3 regions of the Bacillus sp. D48C genome follow, and region 1 is predicted to be linked to each of the others. Evidence: riboswitches for the same ligand, from Rfam matches in the RefSeq annotation. Region 1 holds a riboswitch; each other region holds the start of a gene.
What was found. A riboswitch is a leader RNA that binds a small molecule or an ion and turns the genes downstream of it on or off. The one in region 1 is predicted to bind S-adenosylmethionine.
Positions count from the first base shown of each region.

Region 2: it holds a riboswitch for S-adenosylmethionine, as region 1 does, so the genes downstream of both, ACLBXA_RS05175 (ECF-type riboflavin transporter substrate-binding protein) here and ACLBXA_RS15340 (YezD family protein) in region 1, are expected to answer to the same signal.
Region 3: it holds a riboswitch for S-adenosylmethionine, as region 1 does, so the genes downstream of both, mtnK (S-methyl-5-thioribose kinase) here and ACLBXA_RS15340 (YezD family protein) in region 1, are expected to answer to the same signal.

Region 1 covers NZ_JBKFAQ010000005.1:226,396-234,162, reverse strand. Annotated here, with positions in the region: gene ACLBXA_RS15375 (sirohydrochlorin chelatase) at 1-701, opposite strand, end outside; gene cobA (uroporphyrinogen-III C-methyltransferase) at 703-1,479, opposite strand; gene ACLBXA_RS15365 (DUF3906 family protein) at 1,564-1,764, opposite strand; gene ACLBXA_RS15360 (nitrite/sulfite reductase) at 1,775-3,397, opposite strand; gene cysC (adenylyl-sulfate kinase) at 3,490-4,101, opposite strand; gene sat (sulfate adenylyltransferase) at 4,114-5,250, opposite strand; gene ACLBXA_RS15345 (phosphoadenylyl-sulfate reductase) at 5,289-5,993, opposite strand; gene ACLBXA_RS15340 (YezD family protein) at 6,081-6,224, opposite strand; SAM riboswitch class I at 6,297-6,405, opposite strand; gene lysA (diaminopimelate decarboxylase) at 6,520-7,767, opposite strand, start outside.
Region 2 covers NZ_JBKFAQ010000002.1:22,830-31,033, reverse strand. Annotated here, with positions in the region: gene ACLBXA_RS05195 (LytS/YhcK type 5TM receptor domain-containing protein) at 24-1,283, shown strand; gene ACLBXA_RS05190 (YjcZ family sporulation protein) at 1,384-1,491, opposite strand; gene ACLBXA_RS05185 (energy-coupling factor transporter transmembrane component T family protein) at 1,628-2,428, opposite strand; gene ACLBXA_RS05180 (ABC transporter ATP-binding protein) at 2,421-4,121, opposite strand; gene ACLBXA_RS05175 (ECF-type riboflavin transporter substrate-binding protein) at 4,132-4,680, opposite strand; SAM riboswitch class I at 4,821-4,936, opposite strand; gene ACLBXA_RS05170 (aspartate/glutamate racemase family protein) at 5,090-5,770, shown strand; gene ACLBXA_RS05165 (macrolide family glycosyltransferase) at 5,862-7,049, opposite strand; gene lepB (signal peptidase I) at 7,309-7,839, opposite strand; gene ACLBXA_RS05155 (peptidoglycan D,D-transpeptidase FtsI family protein) at 7,916-8,204, opposite strand, start outside.
Region 3 covers NZ_JBKFAQ010000001.1:794,651-801,925, reverse strand. Annotated here, with positions in the region: gene ACLBXA_RS04375 (DUF1129 domain-containing protein) at 1-582, opposite strand, end outside; gene ACLBXA_RS04370 (DUF1129 domain-containing protein) at 595-1,362, opposite strand; gene ACLBXA_RS04365 (PadR family transcriptional regulator) at 1,362-1,694, opposite strand; gene ACLBXA_RS04360 (3-hydroxybutyrate dehydrogenase) at 1,891-2,667, shown strand; gene ACLBXA_RS04355 (YvrJ family protein) at 2,698-2,859, opposite strand; gene mtnA (S-methyl-5-thioribose-1-phosphate isomerase) at 2,927-3,988, opposite strand; gene mtnK (S-methyl-5-thioribose kinase) at 3,985-5,166, opposite strand; SAM riboswitch class I at 5,257-5,398, opposite strand; gene ACLBXA_RS04340 (carbon-nitrogen family hydrolase) at 5,470-6,333, opposite strand; gene ACLBXA_RS04335 (pyridoxal phosphate-dependent aminotransferase) at 6,348-7,275, shown strand, end outside.

The DNA of each region.
Region 1 (7,767 bases):
GTTTTCTGAATTAACATATCTTGAAACGCTTCATTCTTCCCTAAATATGGACTGATTTTTATCTCTTCCAATTCATATTGGCGCACTTCTTTCTCAATATGTTTCATAAGTAAACCTGTAAATAACAAGTAGGGCAGTACAACGATGTTCTTTTCTTTTCGTTCTACAACTTCCTTTAATTTCTTCTCAAATTTCGGCTCCGCAGCTGCTAAAAAACAAACTTCTACTTTAGCAATTTTTTCTTCTGCTTGAAATAAAGTAGCGATCCGATTTATATCTTGTAAAGTTTCAGGATCGCTACTACCCCTTGCAACGAGTAAAAGTGTTACTTCATCTTTATATTCTTTAATACCACTTCCGTTATATACCGACTTTATAAGCGTCTCTGATACACCAAACGGATTACCATACGTCACCTTAATATTAGGGTATTGATTATTTAACTTTTCTAATTCAAAAGGAATATCATTCTTCACATGGCCTGCTGCTAATAAGAAAACAGGAATAGCAATAATCTCTGTCGCACCACGCTTCGCACATGTACGAAATCCTTCTTCAATAGAAGGATTCGCCAGCTCTAAAAAACAAACTTCTTGAATAGCCGCTTCTATACGGCTCATACATGTCGTAATAAATTGAATTGCCTCTTCTTTCGCTGCCCTCAAACGACTTCCATGACATATATATAAGACGGCTTTCATTTTACAACACTCCACTTACTTGATAAGCATTTTCCGTTTGCTTCTCAAACCAATGGATTTTTTCTCTAAAACGGACAACTTCTCCAATTACAATCATGCTCGGATTTTGAATTTGCTCTTTTTTCGCAACATCTACAATTGTCCCTAACGTTCCAACAACTGTGCGCTGCATAGACGTCGTCCCCTGCTCAATAATAGCAACTGGCGTACTTTTATCTTTTCCATGCTTCATCAGTTGTTCGCATATGTAGGGTAAATTACTAACCCCCATATATACAGCTAACGTCTCTACACCTTTCGCTAAATTTTCCCATTTCACTTCTTCTTTAGCACCTTCTTTCCTATGCCCAGTCACAATAGCAAAACTTGCACTTGCATCACGGTGCGTCACTGGAATACCAGCATAAGCAGGTACAGCTATTCCAGACGAAATGCCTGGGACGATTTCAAATGGTACACCTTGCTTTGCTAATGCTTCCGCTTCTTCTCCTCCTCTACCAAATACAAATGGATCACCGCCCTTAAGCCTCGTTACAACTTTTCCTTTTTTCGCATATTTAATAAGAAATGTGTTAATTGTCTCTTGCTTCATCGTGTGATAATTCGGGAGTTTCCCGCAATAAATTAAATCCGCTTCAGGCTTTGCATATGAAAGCAATTCTTTATTCACGAGACGGTCATATAAAATAACATCTGCCTTCTCAATACATTTCAATCCTTTAACAGTAATTAAATCCGGATCGCCAGGACCCGCTCCAACTATATACACCTTCCCCATCATCTCTCCTCATTTCTTCTATTAAAATGAAACTTCCATTCGTATATAAGAATGGAAGTTTTTATTTTTTCGTATTACTGATCTCTACTCATGAATAACAAATGCCGCACCTTTTCGAATCTTCTTTTTTTCAAATAAGGAGATTTCCTTTACTTCTGGCAACGGTAAAAAATGCTTTTCAAGCTCAATCTCCGCAAGCTTAAATGCCTGCTCTTCACTTTGAGCAACAACAACAATCGGAACGATATTATTCGCTAATACAGCTTCAAATCGATATAATTCCATATTGCCCCTCCTAAGACGCTATTACTTCTTCTAACACGTTATTTAAAGCTATTTGCAATGTATCTACACCGATACGTCCGACAAAATCATAAAATGTTTCGGCAGGTAACTTATTCTCTTTAAAATAACTTATAAATGATGCGAGTACATCCGGTAAATCCTCGCCATCTATTTTCCCTTTTAACTTTTGATTATAGGCACCGCCATCTAACAACGTTCCACCTACATATATTTCAAATGCTTCAACAATCCCTTTTTCCTTCGTTTTCATTTTTACCCCTTGTAATCCGATGTCAGCAATTTGACGTTGACCACATGAATTTGGGCATCCTACCATATGAATTCGAACTGGAACATCAAGTGCAATTTCTGTATCTAAGTATTCTGCAATTTTCCGTAATCTTTCTTTCGTTTCTACTAGAGCAAGATTGCAATATTCAATACCAGTACATGAAACCGCATGACCAATAAATGATTTCGGACTTGCAGATATCGCTTCAAACAACGGTTCACTTAATAAACCCGTTACATTTTCTGGTGGAACATTCGGAATGATGAAGTTTTGTGAGTTACACGTACGAATTTGTCCATTTCCATACTGCTTTGCAATTCTTGCAATCTCAAACATTTCTTTTGCATGTAAACGACCTACCGGCACATTAAAACCGACATATTTTAATCCATCTTGTTTTTGATCTTGAACACCATAAAAATAGCCTGCATTCCATCCTTTAAGTGCACTTTCTCCTTTACTTTGCAATGGTCCTGTATACTCTATTAGTTTCTCTTTAAATTTCTCTGCTCCCCAGTCTGCAACAAGAAATTTCAAACGAGCTAAATGACGTTTCTCGCGATATCCAAAATCACGGAATATAGTAGCAATCCCAATTGCTACCGCCTTCACTTCTTCTGGTAAAACGAACACATCTAATTCATCAGCTAAATATGGACGGGCTGATAATCCACCGCCTACTTTTATATGAAAACCAACTTTTTTCTCACCATCTATTTCTTTCGTAGCAGGTGTAAATGCAACACAGTTAATCTCTGCGTTTGCCGAGTTATAAACGTTAGAACTAATAGACATTTTAAATTTACGTGGTAAGTTAGAAAACTCTTCATTATGTTGGAAATAGTCATATACCTCCTTCACAATATGCGTTGTATCAAACAGTTCATTCGCATCAATTCCTGCAAGTGGATTACCTGTAATATTACGTGTTATATCACCACACGCCCCTGCTGAAGATAACCCAACTCTTGCTAATCTTTTAAAAATATCTGGCATTTGCTGAATTTCTAACCAGTGAAACTGAATCGCCTGTCTTGTCGTAATATCTATTACATCACGTCCATAATCCTCAGCGATAGAAGCAAGCACTTCCGCCTGCGCATTTGTAATAATCCCTGAAGGAATATTTACACGCATCATAAAATAGCCAGCTTCTTTCGGTCTTTGCAAATACAATCCTGCCCATTTAAATGCGTCCCACTCTTCTTTCGGAATAGATTCGAATCCATTTTCCGCATAGTAAGGAATATCATTAAAAATTTCCAAACCATCTTTTGCTAATTTATTTTTCTCAGTCTGATTTAATTTTTCATTATTAGCCCATACTTTTTCATAACTCATTTTTAAATCCCCCTATATAAAGTGAAACTTTAATCAACCCTCACCAATCGGGCATTTACAGCCTGCTCCAGCCGAATTTTGAGGTGGGCGTTTTACTTCCCAGCAAACAACGGGACAAAACTACGCTCTTGTAAGTACTTCACGATTTGTTCTGCACATTCTTCAATAGAATACTTGTGCGTTTCTACAATTAATTCCGCTCGATCTGGTTCCTCATACGGTGAATCAATACCTGTAAAATCTTTAATATCACCTTGTCTCGCTTTTTTGTATAACCCTTTTGGATCACGTTTTTCACACTCTTCAATTGGACATTTTACAAACACTTCTATAAACTCATCTGCCGCTAATAGATCCCTAACTTGTTTGCGATCTACTCGAAATGGTGAAATAAATGCTGTAAGGACAACTGTTCCTTGATCTACAAATAACTTTGCCACTTCGCCAATACGTCTTATATTTTCCATGCGATCACTTTCAGAAAATCCTAAGTCTTTATTTAAACCGTGGCGAATGTTATCCCCATCCAGCACATAATTTCCAATATTCTTTTCAAACAGTTTACGAGCGACCGCATTCGCTACTGTAGATTTACCCGAAGCTGATAAACCAGTAAACCAAATTACAAAACTGTGATGTCCATTCTTCACTCTTCTATCATCTTTTGAAACCGAAGCTATATGCCAAGTAATATTCGTATCCATCTCGTTCTCTCCCTATTCTGTTACTACTTCTTTTTTTAAACCTTTAATTAGCACTTCTACTACTTCTTTACGACTAAATGTACTTGGCGGAATCTCACCGTTTCTTAATAATTCTCTTACTTTCGTACCCGATAAAATAACATGATCTTCTTTTCCGTGCGGACATGTTTTCGTTGAAGCCATCGCTTCACATTTCGTGCAGTAAAAACTATGTTCAAAGAATAGTGGTGTAATGCCTAACTCTTCTATCGTAAAATTCGTGAAGATTTCTTGCGCTTCGTATGTTCCGTAATAATCTCCTACTCCGGCATGATCACGCCCTACAATAAAGTGTGTACATCCAAAATTCTTTCTTACTAACGCATGAAATATAGCTTCCCTTGGTCCTGCGTAACGCATTGCAGCAGGAAATACACTTAAAAAGACACGATTTTTCGGATAATAGTTTTGAAGGAGTACTTCATAGCTTTCCATTCTTACATCAGCAGGAATATCATCCGATTTCGTTTCTCCAACGAGTGGATTTAAAAAGAGACCATCTACAATTTCAAGAGCAGATTTTTGAATATACTCATGGGCACGATGTACCGGGTTTCTCGTTTGAAATCCGACTACTGTTTTCCACCCACGTTTTTTAAATTCTTCTCTCGTTTCAATTGGGTCTAAACGATAAGAAGGAAATTGATTATTTTCAAAGCGTTTTGTTAGAATAATAGTTCCTCCAACGTAAACGTTTGGCCGTTCATATAACTTTTTCACTCCTGGATGAACCTCATCCGTTGTTTTATATACAAGTAACGCTTCTTTTTCTTTATCTGGTACGAAAATATCTTCTATTTGAATAACACCATATATATTTCCATTGTTGACAAGCTTTACTTCCTCTCCAGTCTTCAGGCTTTCTGCGACTTCTTCTGTTACCGGTAATGTAATCGGTATACTCCACACACTACCATTTGCTAAACGAAGCGTTTCTACGACTGAATCATAATCTTCCTTCCCTAAAAAACCAGTAAGCGGGCTATATCCACCTGTCGCCAATAGTTCTAAATCACTTAAAGCAATATTGTCTAATTTAATTTCTTTTTCAATTTGTGATACCTCATATGTCTCATCTATACGGTTTACTAATTCGTTTACTGTGCTCATTTTCTATATCCCCTCTTAGCTTTATTTCAAGATTCATCTTATTGATAATGAAGACCACATTCGGTTTTCATTTTCCCAGCCCATCTACCATCTCTTGAATCGCCACCATCCCCTACAGGTAAAGTACATTTCTCACACCCAATACTTGGATAGCCAACATCATGCAACGGGTTATACGGCAAGCTATGTTTGTATACATATCGCCAAACTTCTTTCCACGTCCAATGAATGAGTGGACAAACTTTAATAGATTGAAAACGATGATCTTGATTTATAAACTTTGTATGCTTACGTGTTTCTGATTGTTCCCTTCTTAAGCCCGATATCCATGCTTTTTCCACGACTAATGATTTTTCTAAAGGTAAAATTTTTCTAATCTTACAACAAAGATTCGGATTGCTCTCCCACAGTTTTTCACCATGCAACTTCGCCTGTTCATCAAGTGTAAGTTCTGGCTGTTTTTCTATAATATTCAATGAAGGAAATCGTTCCCTCACTCTTTGAATTAATTCATACGTTTCTTGAAAATGAACATTTGTATCTAAAAATACAACTTTAGCAGATGGATTTACTTGGTTTATAAGGTGCAGCAATACCATACCTTCCACCCCAAAGCTACATGCATAGACGATTTCATCTTTATACTCTTCATAAGCCCAATTTAATACTGATAACGCGCCTTTTGTTTCATCTTCTTCCGAAAATGAAACAACATTTTCTTCCCACGTTTCATACGTCAACATGTTTTTTCCCCCTGTAAAAGCAAAAAGACGGTTTTAACCTAATGAAAATAGGTTAAAACCGCCTCTAGTTTTTCTAGTCAGCGCTTTTCACTTTAAACGTACTTTTTCACTTTTCTCTAACTGAATTACTTTTCCATCTTGCACAACAATTGTAATTGAACCATATTTCATATCAGCAAGCATCGCTTCAATCTTCTCGGATACTTCATCAAAATGTTCCCGTACACTCACGCGAACAGCCCCCCTTTTTATTCATAAAAAAAATCTTTCCCATTTCGAAAAGACTGTTCGGTAATATATTTTACCTTATCTTTCAAAATGGATTCCATTTTGCTGGATTTAGCACCTTGCTTTCTATAAGCAGGTTGCCGAGCTTCTTCGGGCCAGTTCCCTCCGCTTCTCTTGATAAGCTTTGTATTTGTATTTTATCACAATTCTGATTTTTTTCAATCCTAGTTTTCCGATATATTTTAATTATTTTATTTTACAAAAAAGGAATTGCCCATCCGAACAACTCCTTTTCTATTTAGACAAGCTCTTTAATACGTATGCGATCGTTCCCAATAATATTTTCATATGTTTCGCGTTCCACAACTACTTGCGATGTTCCGCCTTTTGCAAAGACCACGGCTGGTCTTCGAATCCGATTGTAATTATTCGCCATCGAATACCCGTAGGCTCCTGTACAGGAAACTGCTAGTAAATCAGCAGAAGCGACTTTTGGTAAATGAATATCCCAAATCAACATATCTCCACTCTCACAGCATTTCCCAGCAATCGAAACGAGTTCCTCATTCTCATCATTCCCTCGATTCGCTAACATTGCTTCATAACGCGCACTATATAAAGCAGGTCTTAAATTATCTGTCATTCCACCATCGACTGATACATATTTCCGAATACCAGGAATATCTTTCACAGATCCAACTGTATAAATTGTTGTCCCAGCATCACCTACAATGCTACGGCCTGGTTCAATCCATATTTCTGGCAATGGATATTCACATACAGTAAATTGTTCTCTCACTGCACTTGTTACAGCTCGCACATATGTCTCAAGAGTTAATGGTGTATCCGACTCTGTGTAGCGTATTCCAAATCCCCCGCCTACATTTAACACTTTTACTACATAGTTTGTTTGCTCTCTCACTTCTTCTAAAAATTGGCGAAGAACTTCAATTGCTCGAACAAAACCAGCTGTTTCAAATATTTGCGATCCGATATGTGAATGAATCCCTAGCACATTATAATTTGATTTTTGTAAAGCAAATCCAATTGCCTGCATCGCTTGACCGTTTGAAACGCCAAATCCAAATTTCGAATCATCTTGGCCTGTTGTAATATATTCATGTGTGTGCGCCTCTACTCCAGGTGTTACACGAATTAATATGTTCACAAATTTTCCATGTTGCATCGCTAAATCGTGTAAAATTTCTAATTCAAAGAAATTATCTACGACAAAACAACCAATATTCGCCTGAAGAGCCATCACTATCTCTTCTTCTGTTTTATTATTTCCATGAAAATGAATACGTGATGCTGGAAATCCAGCTTGGAGCGCAGTATATAATTCTCCCCCAGAAACAACGTCTAATGACATATTCTCTTCACGAGCTACTCGGCACATCTCCATGCACAAGAACGCCTTGCTTGCATATGCTACTTGATAAGAGAAACCACTTTCTTTAAAAGCACGATGAAACGCTCGGCATTTTCCTCGAATAGACTCTTCATCGTATACATAAAGTGGTGTTCCGTATTGCTTTGCTAGCTG
Region 2 (8,204 bases), on a different contig from region 1:
TTCAGAATAACGAGGCAAATATTATGGACTTTGTTTATATTAACCAAAACGTATTAAATAACCTTCTATACATTTTATGTAGTATATTTGTTTTTTATTTCATATATGATAGCAGGCATTATTTGAAAAAATACAAAATATTACTGATTACCCTTTGTTCTAGTATCCCGCTTATTTTATGTATGCGATACCCTATCTATATGGATGAAAGTTGTATTCATGATTTAAGACAAATTCCGGTCATAATAGGTACGCTTTATGGTGGATTCCCTGTCGGTATCATATTGTTTACAATTTTATTAATTACAAGATTTATATTTTATGGCTTTAATATGCTAACAGTCGTTGTTTACGGAATAATGTTCATCGTTACAGCACTCGCATCTTCAAAATTTAATACATATAATAGAAAGCTTAAAGTAGCTTTTTCCATGTTTTTAACCTTTTTCCTAGCAATATTTACAACTGTAATTGTATTAACTTTATCAGATTTTGAAGTGAATAATTTGTATATTATTTATTTCATGGTATTACCGACTACTTTAATGTTATTTATTGTTTATATAAATGAAGTTATAAAAGATGCTGTATTAATGCGCTCAAAATTAATTAAAATGGAAAAAATGGAGATTGTTAGCCAACTCGCTGCAAGTATATCGCACGAAGTAAGGAATCCTTTAACGGTTGTAAAAGGATTTACACAGCTTTTAAAAACACCAAATTTAACTCCTGAATCAAGAGACGAATATATTAAACATATACTTGAAGAGTTAAATCGTGCCCAAGAAATTATCGATGATTACTTAACGTTTGCCAAACCTTCTCCAGAAAAATTAGATCAAATTTCAGTAAAACAAGAGTTAAATCGAGTTATTAATATGATATTGCCATTGTGTAATATGAATACGATACATATTACACAGGATTTTTCTGAGGCAACCATTGTTGGTAATAAACAACACTTTCAACAATGTTTTTTAAACTTAATAAAAAACAGTATTGAAGCAATGCCTAATGGTGGTACCTTAAATATTTCCTCATCTATCAATAATAGTAAAGTTGAAATACGAATTGAAGATAGTGGAGTTGGAATGTCACAGGAGCAAATACATCGATTCGGTGAACCGTATTTTAGTACAAAAACGAAAGGCACCGGTTTAGGTACGATGGTTGCTGTTAAGATTATTGAGACGATGTATGGAAATTTAAAAATCCGAAGTATCGTTAGTAAAGGAACGACTTTAACGATTACGTTCCCAAAATATAGTAAGAATACGCATTAAAACAAATAAAAAAGGAGCATAGTCGCTCCTTTTTTATTTGTTTCGATACATAAGTATCTTCAATGTTTTTTAGTTTACATTTGTGAAGACTAATTAAAAATTAGTATCCTCCGCCCCAGCAGCTGCATCCTACAATTATTAATAGAATGAATAACACAACTAATAAAGCGAAACCTCCACCAAAACCACAAGAACCACCGTAACTCATATTTTCTCCTCCTTTTGGTTTGAAAACTAATAGGTAGTTGATCATTTTAACTGGTTCGTATTATACATTATGTGTATATCCCTTTTTTGAGCATGTCTACATAAAAATAAGTAAAAGCACTCGTTTAAAGAGTGCTTTAAAATGGATACCAAAAGTTTTGAAATACGTTTAATTTTAAATATACGGCAACAATGAATATGAAAACACCGGCAAATAACGCGATGAAATCTTCACGTTTCGCCTTACTTGTATAAAACCATGTACGTTTATCCTTCTTTCCAAATCCTCTTAAATCCATTGCATTTGAAACCGTATCTATTCTTTCTAGAGAATGAATGATTAGTGGCCAGAAAATTAAAACACGGTTCTTCATACGAACCCATAAACTTGCTTCTCCTTTTTCAAAAGCCACTCCTCTCGCTTCTTGCGCGTGTTTAATAATTTTATACTCAGACTGGATGTCAGGAATATAACGCAGTGCAATATTTATTGCATATGTAATCTTATAATGAATACCAAATTTATTTAAACTACTTACAAATTCACTTGAATCTGTCGTGTAAATAAAAAGAAGTGTAAATGGTAATAACGTAAAATACTTTAATGAAAGTGTAGCTGCATAAAATAATGTTTCATATGTAATTGTTGCATATCCAATATGTAAAAACGAGGTATATGATTCAGTTAATTCAGATCCATGAGTGGGTGTAATAAATAAAATCATGACAGAGTTTAATAAACTAAATGTAAATATGACACTAAAAACAATTAAAATTTTACGAAATGGAATTTTAGCAATTCCGAGTCCAATACACCCAATAATAAATAAAATTAGCAACAACCTAAAATCAAAAAACAAAAAAGTAATCGTCATACAAAAAATAAATAAAAACAATTTTACTACCCCATCCATACGATGAAAATATGTACTATGCACCTTCCTCCCTCCTATTACTGTCTAAATAAAGCTCCATAAATTTTTCTGGACATACAATCCCACTAAATTTAACAAGCTTGGTTAAAGAACTCTCTCTTAAGTTGGCTCTTTGTAAGGTTTCTTGATCACCAAATACATTAGACACTGTATTATCCGCAATAATTTTCCCTTCATGTAGAACTACTGCACGGTCTGCATATTCTAGTGCGAGATTCATATCGTGAGTGATAAAAACAAATGAGATTCCCTTTTTAGCTAGTTTTTTAATAAACGACATAAATTGTTTATAATGATAATAATCTTGTCCCGCTGTCGGTTCATCTAATATGATAAGCTTGGGATCTATTGTTAATACAGATGCGATTGTTACTCTCTTTTTTTGCCCATAGCTTAGCGCTTGAATTGGCCAATTACGAAATGGATATAAACCACAAATTTTTAAAGTTTCTTCTACTCTATTCTTAATTTCTTCCTTAGAAAAATTATTTAATTTTAATGTAAATGAAACTTCTTCAAAAACAGTGGGCTGTGTAATCATATGATTTGGATTTTGCATCACGTAAGATATGGTTTCCCCACGTTTACGAATAGACCAAGAACTAATATCTTCACCCTCTAACAAGATTTCCCCATTTTTCATTTTGTTTATGCCTATAAGACTATGAGCTAATGTTGATTTCCCTGCTCCATTATGTCCCAACAGTGCCACAATTTCTCCTTCATATATTGAAAGGTTTACATTTTCTAATACTTTTTGTTTATTAGGGTATGAAAATGATAAATTCTCCACTTTAAGTAATTCCTTGTTTTTAGTATTACCTTTTAATATGACTTGTTTCTCCATCCACTCTCTTATAACGTTGCTTACCTTTTCCTTTTGAAGGTTTTCCATTGGATATATTACGTCATTATTACTATCAAAATGTAATCTCTTTAATGCTTCGATGTAAATAGGCTCTCTTAAGCCAATACATGGTAATATATTTGACGCTAAGATTTCTTTTGGTGTTCCTATTGCAATGACTTTACCTTCATCAATTAATATAACTTTGTCTAAATCCAGCTTTAAAATTTCTTCTATTCTATGTTCGATAATAACAATCGTTTTATTATATTGCTCATGTATATCTTTCATAAGTTCTATCGTATGTAAGGCGCTTAGCGGATCTAAGTTCGCTAACGGTTCATCGAACAATAATATATCCGCATTTGTTGTTAATAAACCAGCAAGAGAAACTGTTTGTTTTTGACCTCCTGATAATTCATGTGGACTTTGTTTATGAAACGTATGCATCTTCACCTTTCTTAATGAGTCCGAAACAATCTTTTTCATATCCTCTTGATTTACACATTCATTTTCTAAATAAAAAGCTACATCTTCTTCTACTGTCATACCAATAAATTGAGCATCTTGATCTTGCAAAATTGTTCCCACATGTTTACTCTGTTCAAAAATACTGCCTTCCCTCGGGTCTTTACCGGCAATTAATACGTTACCTGTACTAATCCCTTCATAAGAAAATGGAATTAGCCCATTGATACAATGAGCTAATGTCGACTTTCCTGAACCACTTCGTCCAGCAATTAGCACTTTTTCCCCAGGGTATATATGAAAGTTAATATCACTTAAAGTAGGCTGCGCAGCATGCCCGTATTGAAAGGTGAATTGTTCAAACGAAATAATTGGTTGCATGTTAACATCCCTACTTTTCAATTTTTAAATGTGCATGTTTCTTATTGGATTTCGCCAAGCCAATTGTAAGTGGCAATCCAAGAACTAAGAATACGATAACATCGGAAATTGTTGCTCCTAATACTTGTATAACAATTTTGTCAAATGGTTCTCCCATCACAATAATATCGAATGCCCCAGCAAATATAATAGCAATGACAATACCAACTAACCCAGTAATTGCTAAATAAGAAATATCTCCCTTGTTAAATGACCCGTTTTTCACACTAAAACCAACTCTTTTTTGAATAAGACCCATTGAAAAACCAATAATCCCTGAACTAATAACCCAGCCCCACCAAATCCCCCAGCCAGCAATCGTATCTGTTACGGTATGACCGATAAGTCCGATTAAGAGTCCTGCCACTGGACCAAATAATGCTCCAAAAACAGTTAATATAGCTAATGCTGGTTTAATAAATGTATTCGGTGCAATAGAAAATCCCCAAAGTCCTAATATCCCGTATAAGGCTGCTCCAATCCCGATTGCTACTACTAACTTTGTTGATAATTTATTCATTACAATTCCCCTCTCATATTGGTCAACTTTTATTATTCTATATTTATTTTAAAAATGAATTATGCATCGACACTTCCTTTCTATACAACAAAAAAATGACCTCTTACATAAGAGGTCATTTTCTTTCACGTTCAAGAATCCTCTTATCTTTCAAAAAACACATCGTGTCCTCTGCGGAATTAGCACCTTCCTATAAAATTGCATAGGGGTTGCTGAGGTTTCTTAGGGCCGTTCCCTCCACCTCTCTGGATAAGTATTAATTTGTAATTCGTATTATGGCACTAAAAAGCATAAATTTCAATACTTTTCTAACTATTTTTATTTTTCGTTAAATAGTACATTTAAATCATTGTATTCTTATCGGAATTATGAAATAATAAATTCAAAATCGTTTCGGGAGGAATGCATTATGAAAGTTATTGGTTTAATTGGGGGATTAAGTTGGGAATCTACATCATTATACTATAAACATATTAATACACTTACACTCTCTCAATACGATCAAAATGCGAAGCTAGTTTTATATAGTATGGACTTTGGAGAAGTAACTACTTTATTACAAAACCATCAATATGAAGAAGTAAAAAATGAACTAGTCACGGTTGCAAAGAAGGTTGAAAAATCTGGGGCTGACTGTTTATTAATGTGTTCAAATACTGTACATCTATTTGCCGAAGAAGTAGAACAAGCAATCTCTATCCCGCTTCTTCACATTGGCGATGTAAGTGCTAAAGAAATGGTAAAACAAAATATAAAACGTATCGGACTATTAGGAACAAAACAAACGATGGAGCAAGATTTCTATAAATCACGATTAGCGAAACATAACATTGAGACAATTATCCCAAATGAAGAGGAAAGAACAGTTATCCATCATGTCATATTAGATGAATTAAGTAAAGGGATCATTTCAGAAGCATCTAAAGAAAAGCTATTACAAATTACAAAGTCATTAATTCAAAACGGCGCTGAAGGTATACTATTAGGCTGTACTGAAATACCTTTACTCATCTCCCAAAATGATCTTACTGTTCCCGTTTTTGATACTGCTTTTTTACATGCAAATACTGCTGTGCAATTTGCTGGATAAGAATATACAAGCATAAAGGTACGAACCTCTATGCTTGTATATAGTTACGACTATTTCCCCCGCTATTTACGGGCAGTAAAACCCCCAACGATTAAAGTTTCACTTTATTTAAAAGAGATTCAATAACTGCAATTACTTCTTTTGAACCACCACATTCTAAAAAGCTATCATTAAGTTTTCGTATACCATGCTTATACTTTTCGTTTGAAAGAACATCTGTTACAGCCTCTTTTAAAGTGTGCACATTAACATGTTCTTTCAATAGTCTACGCGCTGCTTCCAGTTCAGTTAATCTTTGCGCTATCATAGGCTGATCTTTATCATGCGGTATTATTACAAATGGGACATTATAATGAATGGCATCGTGTACGCTATTCATGCCGCCATGTGTAATAAAAACATCCGCTTCATTTAATATTTCTGATTGAGGTACGTATGGAGCAATTATAAAATTATCTGGTGCTTTCTTAATTTTAGAAATATCATTTCTATCACCAATTGCCATTACAACTATCCCATCAAAATCTGAAAAAGTATCAATACAAGTATTAAAGAATGGTTCGAGTCCTTCAAGCAGTGTTCCCATTGAAATATAAATAACTTTCTTCTCTTTAAGTGATTCCAGTGGAAACTTTATATTTGTTTTACGCTTTGAAATACTCGGTCCAATAAAAATGTTATTTTCTCCGAACGATTCGCTATTAGGTTGGAAATAACGACTTGTGTATACGAGACAAACATCACCCTTATTATTCATAAATTGAAGATTATTCTTTGGTTTTACTCCAAATTCATGTTCCATCTGGTTTAGTAATTTTTCAGAGATCTCCTCTGGTTGGAATGGTATATCTGCATTTGAATGAAAAGGTAATGTCTTCAAAAACTCTGAAGGAATTAAAAATATAGGCGAGGACACTACACCTGGAACTTGTAAATACTCCTTTACTAACTCTCCCGCACCAAATATATCATAAATTACGAAATCAAAATTTATGCTTTCACTTAATTGTTTCGTAATTTCTAATATATATAAAGAAGTTTGAACATGCACATGAAAGAAAGCATTTAACCCAGATGAGGTTTCAGCATCAATAGAAATCTCCTTTAATAGATCCGGATGTGTATGTACAGTAGCTCCTAAATCTTCAATCCTATCTTTAAAGTTTGCAGTTGTAATATAATGTACGTTATCCCCTCGTTCAGTAAAGGCTTTCACTAAATTTAATGTAGGGTTTACATGTCCCTCTGCTGGAAAATTAACTACTAAAATATTTAGCACTTATTCCTCACTCCTTACATTTCACTGTTTTAATTAAAGCATACTGTTATTTGTACATGTAATCGTCCCCTAATAGTCCTAAAATGCTTGCTACATTATGTTGATAAATAATTTTCAGTCATCAACATAAAAAAAGCATCTACCTATGTAGATGCCTAACCGTGATAAGGAGTGTTCTGTGAGGTTAGAACAAGCTTCTCTGCTTGTCCTATGCTATCAATATATGATTTATTTTATAAAACGTGAATAGTTAATAGAATTATTTTATCCATTTTATATGATCAAATGGATAAAATACCATTTCTACTTTACCTATTATATTTGACTCATCAATAAGTCCAAGTGTATTCCTACTATCTTTACTATGATTACGATTATCCCCTAACACAAATAATTTATGCGTAGGAACTTTTATTTCTCTCAAATTTGAAAAACGATTGGATACTTGTGACATATCTAAATGTATATACGATTCATCACGCTTTTTACCGTTAATAAATACCTCATCCTCTTTTAGTTGTATGTTATCCCCCGATAATCCAATAATTCGTTTCACATAGTAAGTAGGCTCGTCTTCTTTTTTTATAATGACAACATCTCCATGATGAAAAGACGATAAACAGACGTTTACCTTATTAACAAGTATATAATCTTTTTCATTCAAAGTAGGTTGCATCGAAATTCCTTCTACCATACAAAATAAAAATGACTTATTAATAAAAATAACCCCTATTATAATTAAGATGTAGCTACATATGTTCCTCCAATATTTTAGAATAAACGGCTTCATATATACCTCATTTCTAATCTATTCCCAGATAAAAACGCCTCTAGTTCACATGAATGCTAGAGACGTTTCGTCCATTTTAATTCTCTTTAGAGGCATCTGTTTTTGGCGCTTCACCAGTTAATCGCTTATTTTTCAAATCAAAATAAGCATCTAAAACTTCTTTTCCAATATCGGAGTTAATGCCCGATTTATCATTTTCAACCCACGGTACTACAACAGAAAATGCTACTTCTGGATCATCATATGGCGCATATCCAGCTAATGTTAAGTTATAACATTCTCTACGATCGCCTTTCGCATTTCGCCCAATTTCATTTTCTCCACCATATACAGTTTGTGCGGTCCCTGTTTTACCAGCTGGTTTA
Region 3 (7,275 bases), on a different contig from region 1:
GTACGCTTCCCCAATTAACAATACTAATAAGACAATTCCAACTAGTATATAACTTTGTATAGTAGTTAATTGCAATACAGGTGTCCCATACCACTTATTCATAAACATTAATAATACTAGTAATAAAATTGGTAACAAAGCTGCTACATAAATAATGCTAAATTCTTTTATTTTACTCTTAAATGATGACATTTTAAAAGCAAATATTATACTTACAATAGTAATCATTAAAACAATTGGGTATCCAATCAATTGTACATTCGTTAACGTAAATTTATGATTAGGATTTTCAAATAATATATTAGTAAGTAACCAACATCCACCAATACCAATAATCATCCCTAAAATACTTTTTATACTCCCGCTTTTATCCTTCTCCATCTCTTTCGCTAATTCTTCCGCATACTCTTTTGGTGAGTCACCAAATATGTCACTTACTGTCTTTCCCTCTTTCTCGCCTTCTATTAAATGAAGTTCTGCATCTGCAAGAAAAGCGTCCACATCTTCTTCTTTAATCCCATTTGTTATTAAATATACTTTCGTATCGATTAAAAACTTTTCACCTTCTTTAGAAACCTTCATGATAATCCCCCTTTATTTAACCGTTTCTCTTCTATTCGTCTTCATCATAATTTCAAGGAAAATTAAAATAAACAAACTTCCGTATAAACATATAATTTGAAATAGCATTGGCATAAGATCTTCAGATGTAAATGTTTTAAACATTAACATAATAGAAAGCGGAATAATTAAATATAAGTTTTTAAACCATCCTTCAAAATATATATTTATAGCTACTGTGATGATAAAAATCCCACCAGCTAATATATAACTTTGGACTTCGGTGAATGTGAGCATTTTTGTAGGATATATCACATCTAATATCGTAACAGCTCCTAATAAAAACAATGGAGCAATCATAACTAAAGACCACATAGAAAACCATGTTTTTGTAAAGCTTGTGACGAAGGTCATTTTGCGAAGTAGAAAATTAGGACCCATAACAACTAAAATCAATGAAAAACTGTAACCGATACACTGTATAAGTGAAATCTGTAACATTCCATTACTCACTATTAAGATAGAAGCAATAATCCAAAAAGATACGATATTCATTACTGTAAAACCAATTTGCTTCCACGTTTCCTGTCTATCTCTTTCCATCACTTTTACAAGTTCATTTGCATATTCTTTCGGTGAGCTTCCGAAAATATCTTCTACACTCTTCCCCTCACTCTCACCTTCTATTAAATGAAGTTCTGCGTCTTCTAAAAAGTTTTCAATATCACTTTCTTTCACACTCTTTGCCGTCAAAAATAATCTCATATCTAACAAAAACTTTTGTGCTTCACTTGATAACATTATTTTCTCCTTCCCTTCCCTTCAAGTAAACGTTCTACACTACTTTGCATCGCTTCCCAGCGATCCATAAATTCATCAAGTGCTTCCTCGCCTTTTTCTGTTAATGTGTAATATTTTCTCTTTGGACCAGATGGAGATTCCTTCATTACGCTTGTTATTAATCCTTCTTTTTGCATTCGTATTAATAACGGATAAATACTTCCCTCACTCGCCATTGTAAAACCATACTTTGCTAGCTTCTCACTCATTTCATAACCGTATATTTCGCCTTCAGAAATAATAGCAAGTAAGCATCCTTCTAAGATCCCTTTCAGCATTTGACTTGTCGACATAATTCAAATCCTCCTACTATCTTGTTTTACAAGATAGATAAGCGTAAGTATCTTGCTTTACAAAATAGTATAGCAAAGACTATTTTGCAAAACAAGATAGCTAACGATATTTTTTCCAAATGTTTGCAGGAATTTCATTATAACCTCTCTAAATAGAGCACTATGAAAACTTTATTATGAAGGGATGTTTTTCATCATGGTTACAAATCGAGTTGTCTTTTTAACAGGTGCTGCGAGTGGTATTGGATATGAAGTGGGAAGTACTTTTGCAAAAGAAGGTGCAAAAGTTGTGATTACTGATCGCCTTGAAGAACGTGCGAAAGAAGCTGCTGAACAATTACAAAATGAAGGTTTTCAAGCTATCGGTTTAAAATGTGACGTTACATCTGAAGAGGAAATTACAGCAGCAATTTCTCAAACAGTTGATCATTTCGGTTCATTAGATATATTAATTAACAACGCAGGAATGCAACACGTTTCACCCATTGAAGACTTTCCAACTGAAAAGTTCGAGCTGCTAATTCAAATTATGCAAATTGCTCCGTTTATCGCAATTAAGCATGCCTTTCCGATTATGAAACAACAAAAATATGGTCGTATTATTAATGTCGCTTCTATTAACGGCCTGGTCGGGTTTGCTGGAAAAGCTGCCTATAATAGTGCAAAACATGGCGTAATTGGATTAACAAAAGTTGCCGCTTTAGAAGGTGCTACGCATGGTATTACTGTTAATGCCCTTTGCCCTGGTTATGTCGATACCCCTCTTGTACGTAATCAACTACAAGACTTAGCTACTACACGAAATGTACCACTTGAAAATGTTTTAGAAGATGTCATTTATCCACTTGTACCACAGAAGCGTTTGCTACAAGTACAAGAAATCGCTGATTATGCTATGTTTTTAGCGAGTGAAAAAGCGAAAGGTATAACTGGTCAAGCTGTCGTTATCGATGGTGGCTATACTGCTCAATAAAAAATAAAGTTTGCTCAAGAAGAGCAAACTTTATTTTTTATCGCGAGGATCTTCGTACTTTAGTAATTGCCGCGGGAGCTTCTCAATTGCAACAATTACCCCCTCTAATTTACTTTCAATACGGTGGAGTAAATATAATGTTACAACAATTGGAAACCCTACATTACCTATCATCTTGATCCACTCTTCCATCCTCTTCTCCTCCTTTCATTATATAAGTAAGAGAAAACAATGCATTTAGGCATAAAAAAACAAGCTATTATGTATTAGCCTGTTTTTCAAATAATGATGCAATTTCTCTTTTATAATCCCCGCTTATAATACCTTTCTCAGTAATAATTCCTGTAATTAATTCGTTCGGTGTTACGTCAAATGCAGGGTTATAAACATTCGTTCCGATTGGTGCTACTTGTTTTCCAAAGATTTTCGTAACTTCTGTTTCATCTCTTTCTTCAATAATTATTTCGGCTCCAGTTTCTTTCGTAACATCAAATGTTGACAGTGGCGCAGCAACATAAAATGGGATATCAAAGTACTTTGCTAAAATAGCTAAATTCATTGTCCCTATTTTATTTGCCGTATCTCCATTTGCGACAATTCGATCCGCCCCTACAATAATTGCATCTATTTCTTTCGTTTGAATAGCATGAGCTGCAGTATTATCTGTAATAAGGGTCACATTAATATTTGCTTGCTTCAATTCCCACGTCGTTAAGCGACCACCTTGTAAAACTGGTCTCGTTTCACACGCATATGCATGTAAACGCACACCTTTCTCTTTTCCAATATAAAAGGGAGCTAATGCAGTTCCATATCTGGCAGTTGCGATACTTCCAGCGTTACAGATTGTTAAAATATTATCGCCATCTTTAAAACATGTTAACGCATATTCCCCAATATTTCGGCACACCTCTTCATCTTCCTGCTGAATGCGAAGCGCTTCTTCTTCTAATGTTTTTTGTGCTCCTTTTATTGTAGTAATCCCTCGAATAGATTCTCTCATACGATCAATTGCCCAAAATAAATTGACCGCTGTCGGGCGTGACGTCCCCAAATAATTACAATCTCTATTAAACTTCTTTTGAAATTCTTCAATATGTACAGTGTTATATTTTTTTGATGCAAGCGCCAAGCCAAATGCAGCTACAATTCCAATTGCAGGCGCTCCTCGTACTTCTAACATTACGATGCTTTTCCAAACCTCTTCAATAGTCGTCAATGTTTTGTATTCTGTGCTATGCGGCAATTTCGTTTGATTTAATACCGCAATTGCATCACCTTTCCAGCTTACAGATCTCGGAACAGTAACAATTGTACTCACGCTTTTACGCCCCCTGAAACTGTCTGTTGAAATAATGTTCGAAACAGTTGAATATCTGCACTTTTAGATTCATATTTTATTAGTTCTTTACCTAAGGATAGCGCTTGCTTCTTAGCTTGAATTCTTGTTTCTTTATTTTCTATTTCATCTAAATCTGCTACATGAGCTAAACCAATTGTTCTACGAATCAGTTCACATCCGGCAAATCCAACTGCATCAGTAAAGATATTTTGCAAAATAATTGGTAACCATTGTTTTTCTTTCGTATATACTTCTACACCTTCTCCAATCCATAACTTTGTAAAAGTCTCTACAAAATAACTCCACGTCTTTTCTATATGGAAAAATAGTACACTTCTTTTTTCTTCTTCTCTAGATAAAGCATTTAATAATAGATTTGCAATAAATTGACCTATGTCAAATCCAAATGGGCCATATGTCGCAAATTCTGGATCAATCACTTTCGTTTCAGAAGGTGACGAAAAAATACTACCAGTATGTAAATCACCATGAATAAGAGTTTCTTTTCTTGTTAAGAACTTATATTTATATTGTGCTACTTTTAGTTTTAAAGTTTTATCACTCCAAAGTTCATCAACCACGAGCTGTAAATCTGGCTCATAATCATTTGTATCATAATGTCCAAACGGATCTGTAAACACTAAATCCTCTGTAATTTTACAAAGGTCCGGATTTACAAAGGTACCTTCTAGTACCCTCTTCTCTTCTGACTGTAAACCAAAATCTGAAGTATAAAATAAAACATGTGCTAGAAAACGGCCGATATGCTGGGATAAAAGCGGATATTCTTCTCCGCCTATTAATCCTTTTCTTGTAATTGTTAGTCTTGATAAGTCTTCTATTACCGTTATCGCTAACTCTTCATCATGACTGTACACTGCTGGAACATAATCCGGTACATACTGCGCAAAAATTTGTAAGGCCTTACTTTCAATCGTTGCTCTTTTTATAGACAATGGCCAGCTTTCACCAACTACTTTCGCATAGGGCAGTGCTTGTTTTATTATAATTGATTTCTCTCCATCATCTAATTTGAACACGTAATTTAAGTTTCCGTCTCCAATTTCATGACAAACGACATTTGCCTTCGCTTCAAAATAGCCATGATCTTTCGCATATTGTACAGCTGTTATTTCTGTTAATGAATAATATCCCATCGTCTTCTCCCCCTTTTTAAATTCAGAGGTTTTTCTAACATAGAAAAACCTCTTTCCACTAAGAAAGAGGTTTGAAGTTTATCTTCTCCCCTCTTATCTGCCAGAAAGTTTTACTTTCTGCTGGAATTAGCACCGTGCCTTTTGGCGTAATAAACGCCCCATTTCACAATGGTATTACGGTCGGTTGCTGGGCTTCATCGGGCCAAATCCCTCCACCTGCTCTTGATAAGAGTTGTATAATTTTTTGAATTTTTAACTTTATGTTGAAGACTATACCAAGAATAAAAATCACTTGTCAACATTTTATTTGTATAATTCTGGACGACGATCCGCAAAAACTGGAATTCCTTTACGTACTTCTTTAATTTTCTCGAATACAAGCTCTCCAAATAAAATTGATTCTTCTTCATTTGCTTCTACAACAACCTCGCCCCAAGGATCGACAATTAAAGAATGACCGGCAAACTCATTATTCGGATCCTTTCCTGCCCTATTACAGGCAACAACATAACATTGATTTTCAACTGCTCTTGCTTGCAATAGCAAACGCCAATGTGCTAAACGAACTAATGGCCATTCTGCTACAACAAATAAAACTTTTGAACCTTTTGCAGTATGAACGCGCATCCACTCTGGAAAACGAATGTCATAACAAATTGTGCCGGCGCACTCTACATCATCTAACTTAAATTCACCTGTACTATTTCCAGCGATTAAATATTTATGTTCATCCATAAGCTGAAATAAATGCACTTTACTATATTCATTGACTAGTTCTCCTTCCTTGTTTACCACATACATTGTATTTGTAACACCTTGCTCTGTTTGCTTCGCTATGGAACCACCAACAATATGTACACCATATTGTTTCGACCATTCTTTCAACTTTTCTTTCGTTTCCAATCCATCCCTATCTGCAATTTCAGAAAGTCTTGCTAAATCATATCCTGTTGTCCATAATTCTGGTAAGACAATAACATCCGGTCTCTCCTTCATCGCTTCGCTTATTTTATTTTTAGCATTCTCAATATTTTTTTCTACATCTCCAAAAACAATATCCATTTGAATACATGCGACTTTCATTTTTTCAGCCCCATTCTTATTTTTCTCTTTACAAAATACTGGAAAGATTATATCATTTGTCACTAGAATTGTAACAACTTTCAAAAGAGGTGGAAAGTATGAAATTATTTCAACCTTCTGAGATAGTAACATCATTGCCAACACAATTTTTCGCTTCACTTGTTGCAAAAGTTAACAAATTCGTTGCAGCTGGTCACGATGTTATTAATCTAGGTCAAGGTAATCCAGATCAACCAACACCGCAGCATATCGTAAAAGCTTTACAAGATGCTGCAGAAAAGACCATTCATCATAAATATCCGCCATTTCGCGGACATGAAAGTTTAAAAGAAGCCGTGGCAACATTCTATCAACGTGAATATGATGTAGTAGTAAATCCGAAAACTGAAGTTGCTATATTGTTTGGTGGAAAGGCTGGATTAGTAGAATTACCAGTTTGTTTTACAAACCCTGGTGATTCGATTCTCGTTCCAGATCCAGGCTATCCAGATTATTTATCAGGAGTTGCTTTAGCAAAAGCACAATTTGAAACAATGCCGCTTATTGCAGAAAATAACTTTTTACCAGATTACACAAAAATTAATAACTCTATTGCCGAGCGTGCAAAATTAATGTTTTTAAACTATCCAAATAATCCTACAGGTGCTACTGCATCAAAAGATTTTTTTGATGCAACTATTCATTTTGCTAATAAACATAATATATTAGTGGTTCATGATTTTGCTTACGGTGCGATTGGATTCGATGGTCAAAAACCTGTTAGTTTCTTGCAAGCAGACGGTGCTAAAAATACAGGTATTGAAATTTACACTCTATCGAAAACTTTCAATATGGCTGGCTGGCGTATTGCTTTTGCAGTAGGGAATGAAAGTGTCATTGAAACCATTAACTTATTACAAGATCATATGTATGTTAGTATTTTTGGTGCAGTTCAAGATGCTGCCCGCGAAGCACTATTAAGTTCACAGTCTTGCGTAATAGACCTTGTAAATAGTTACGAATCTCGACGAAACGCTCTTATTTCGG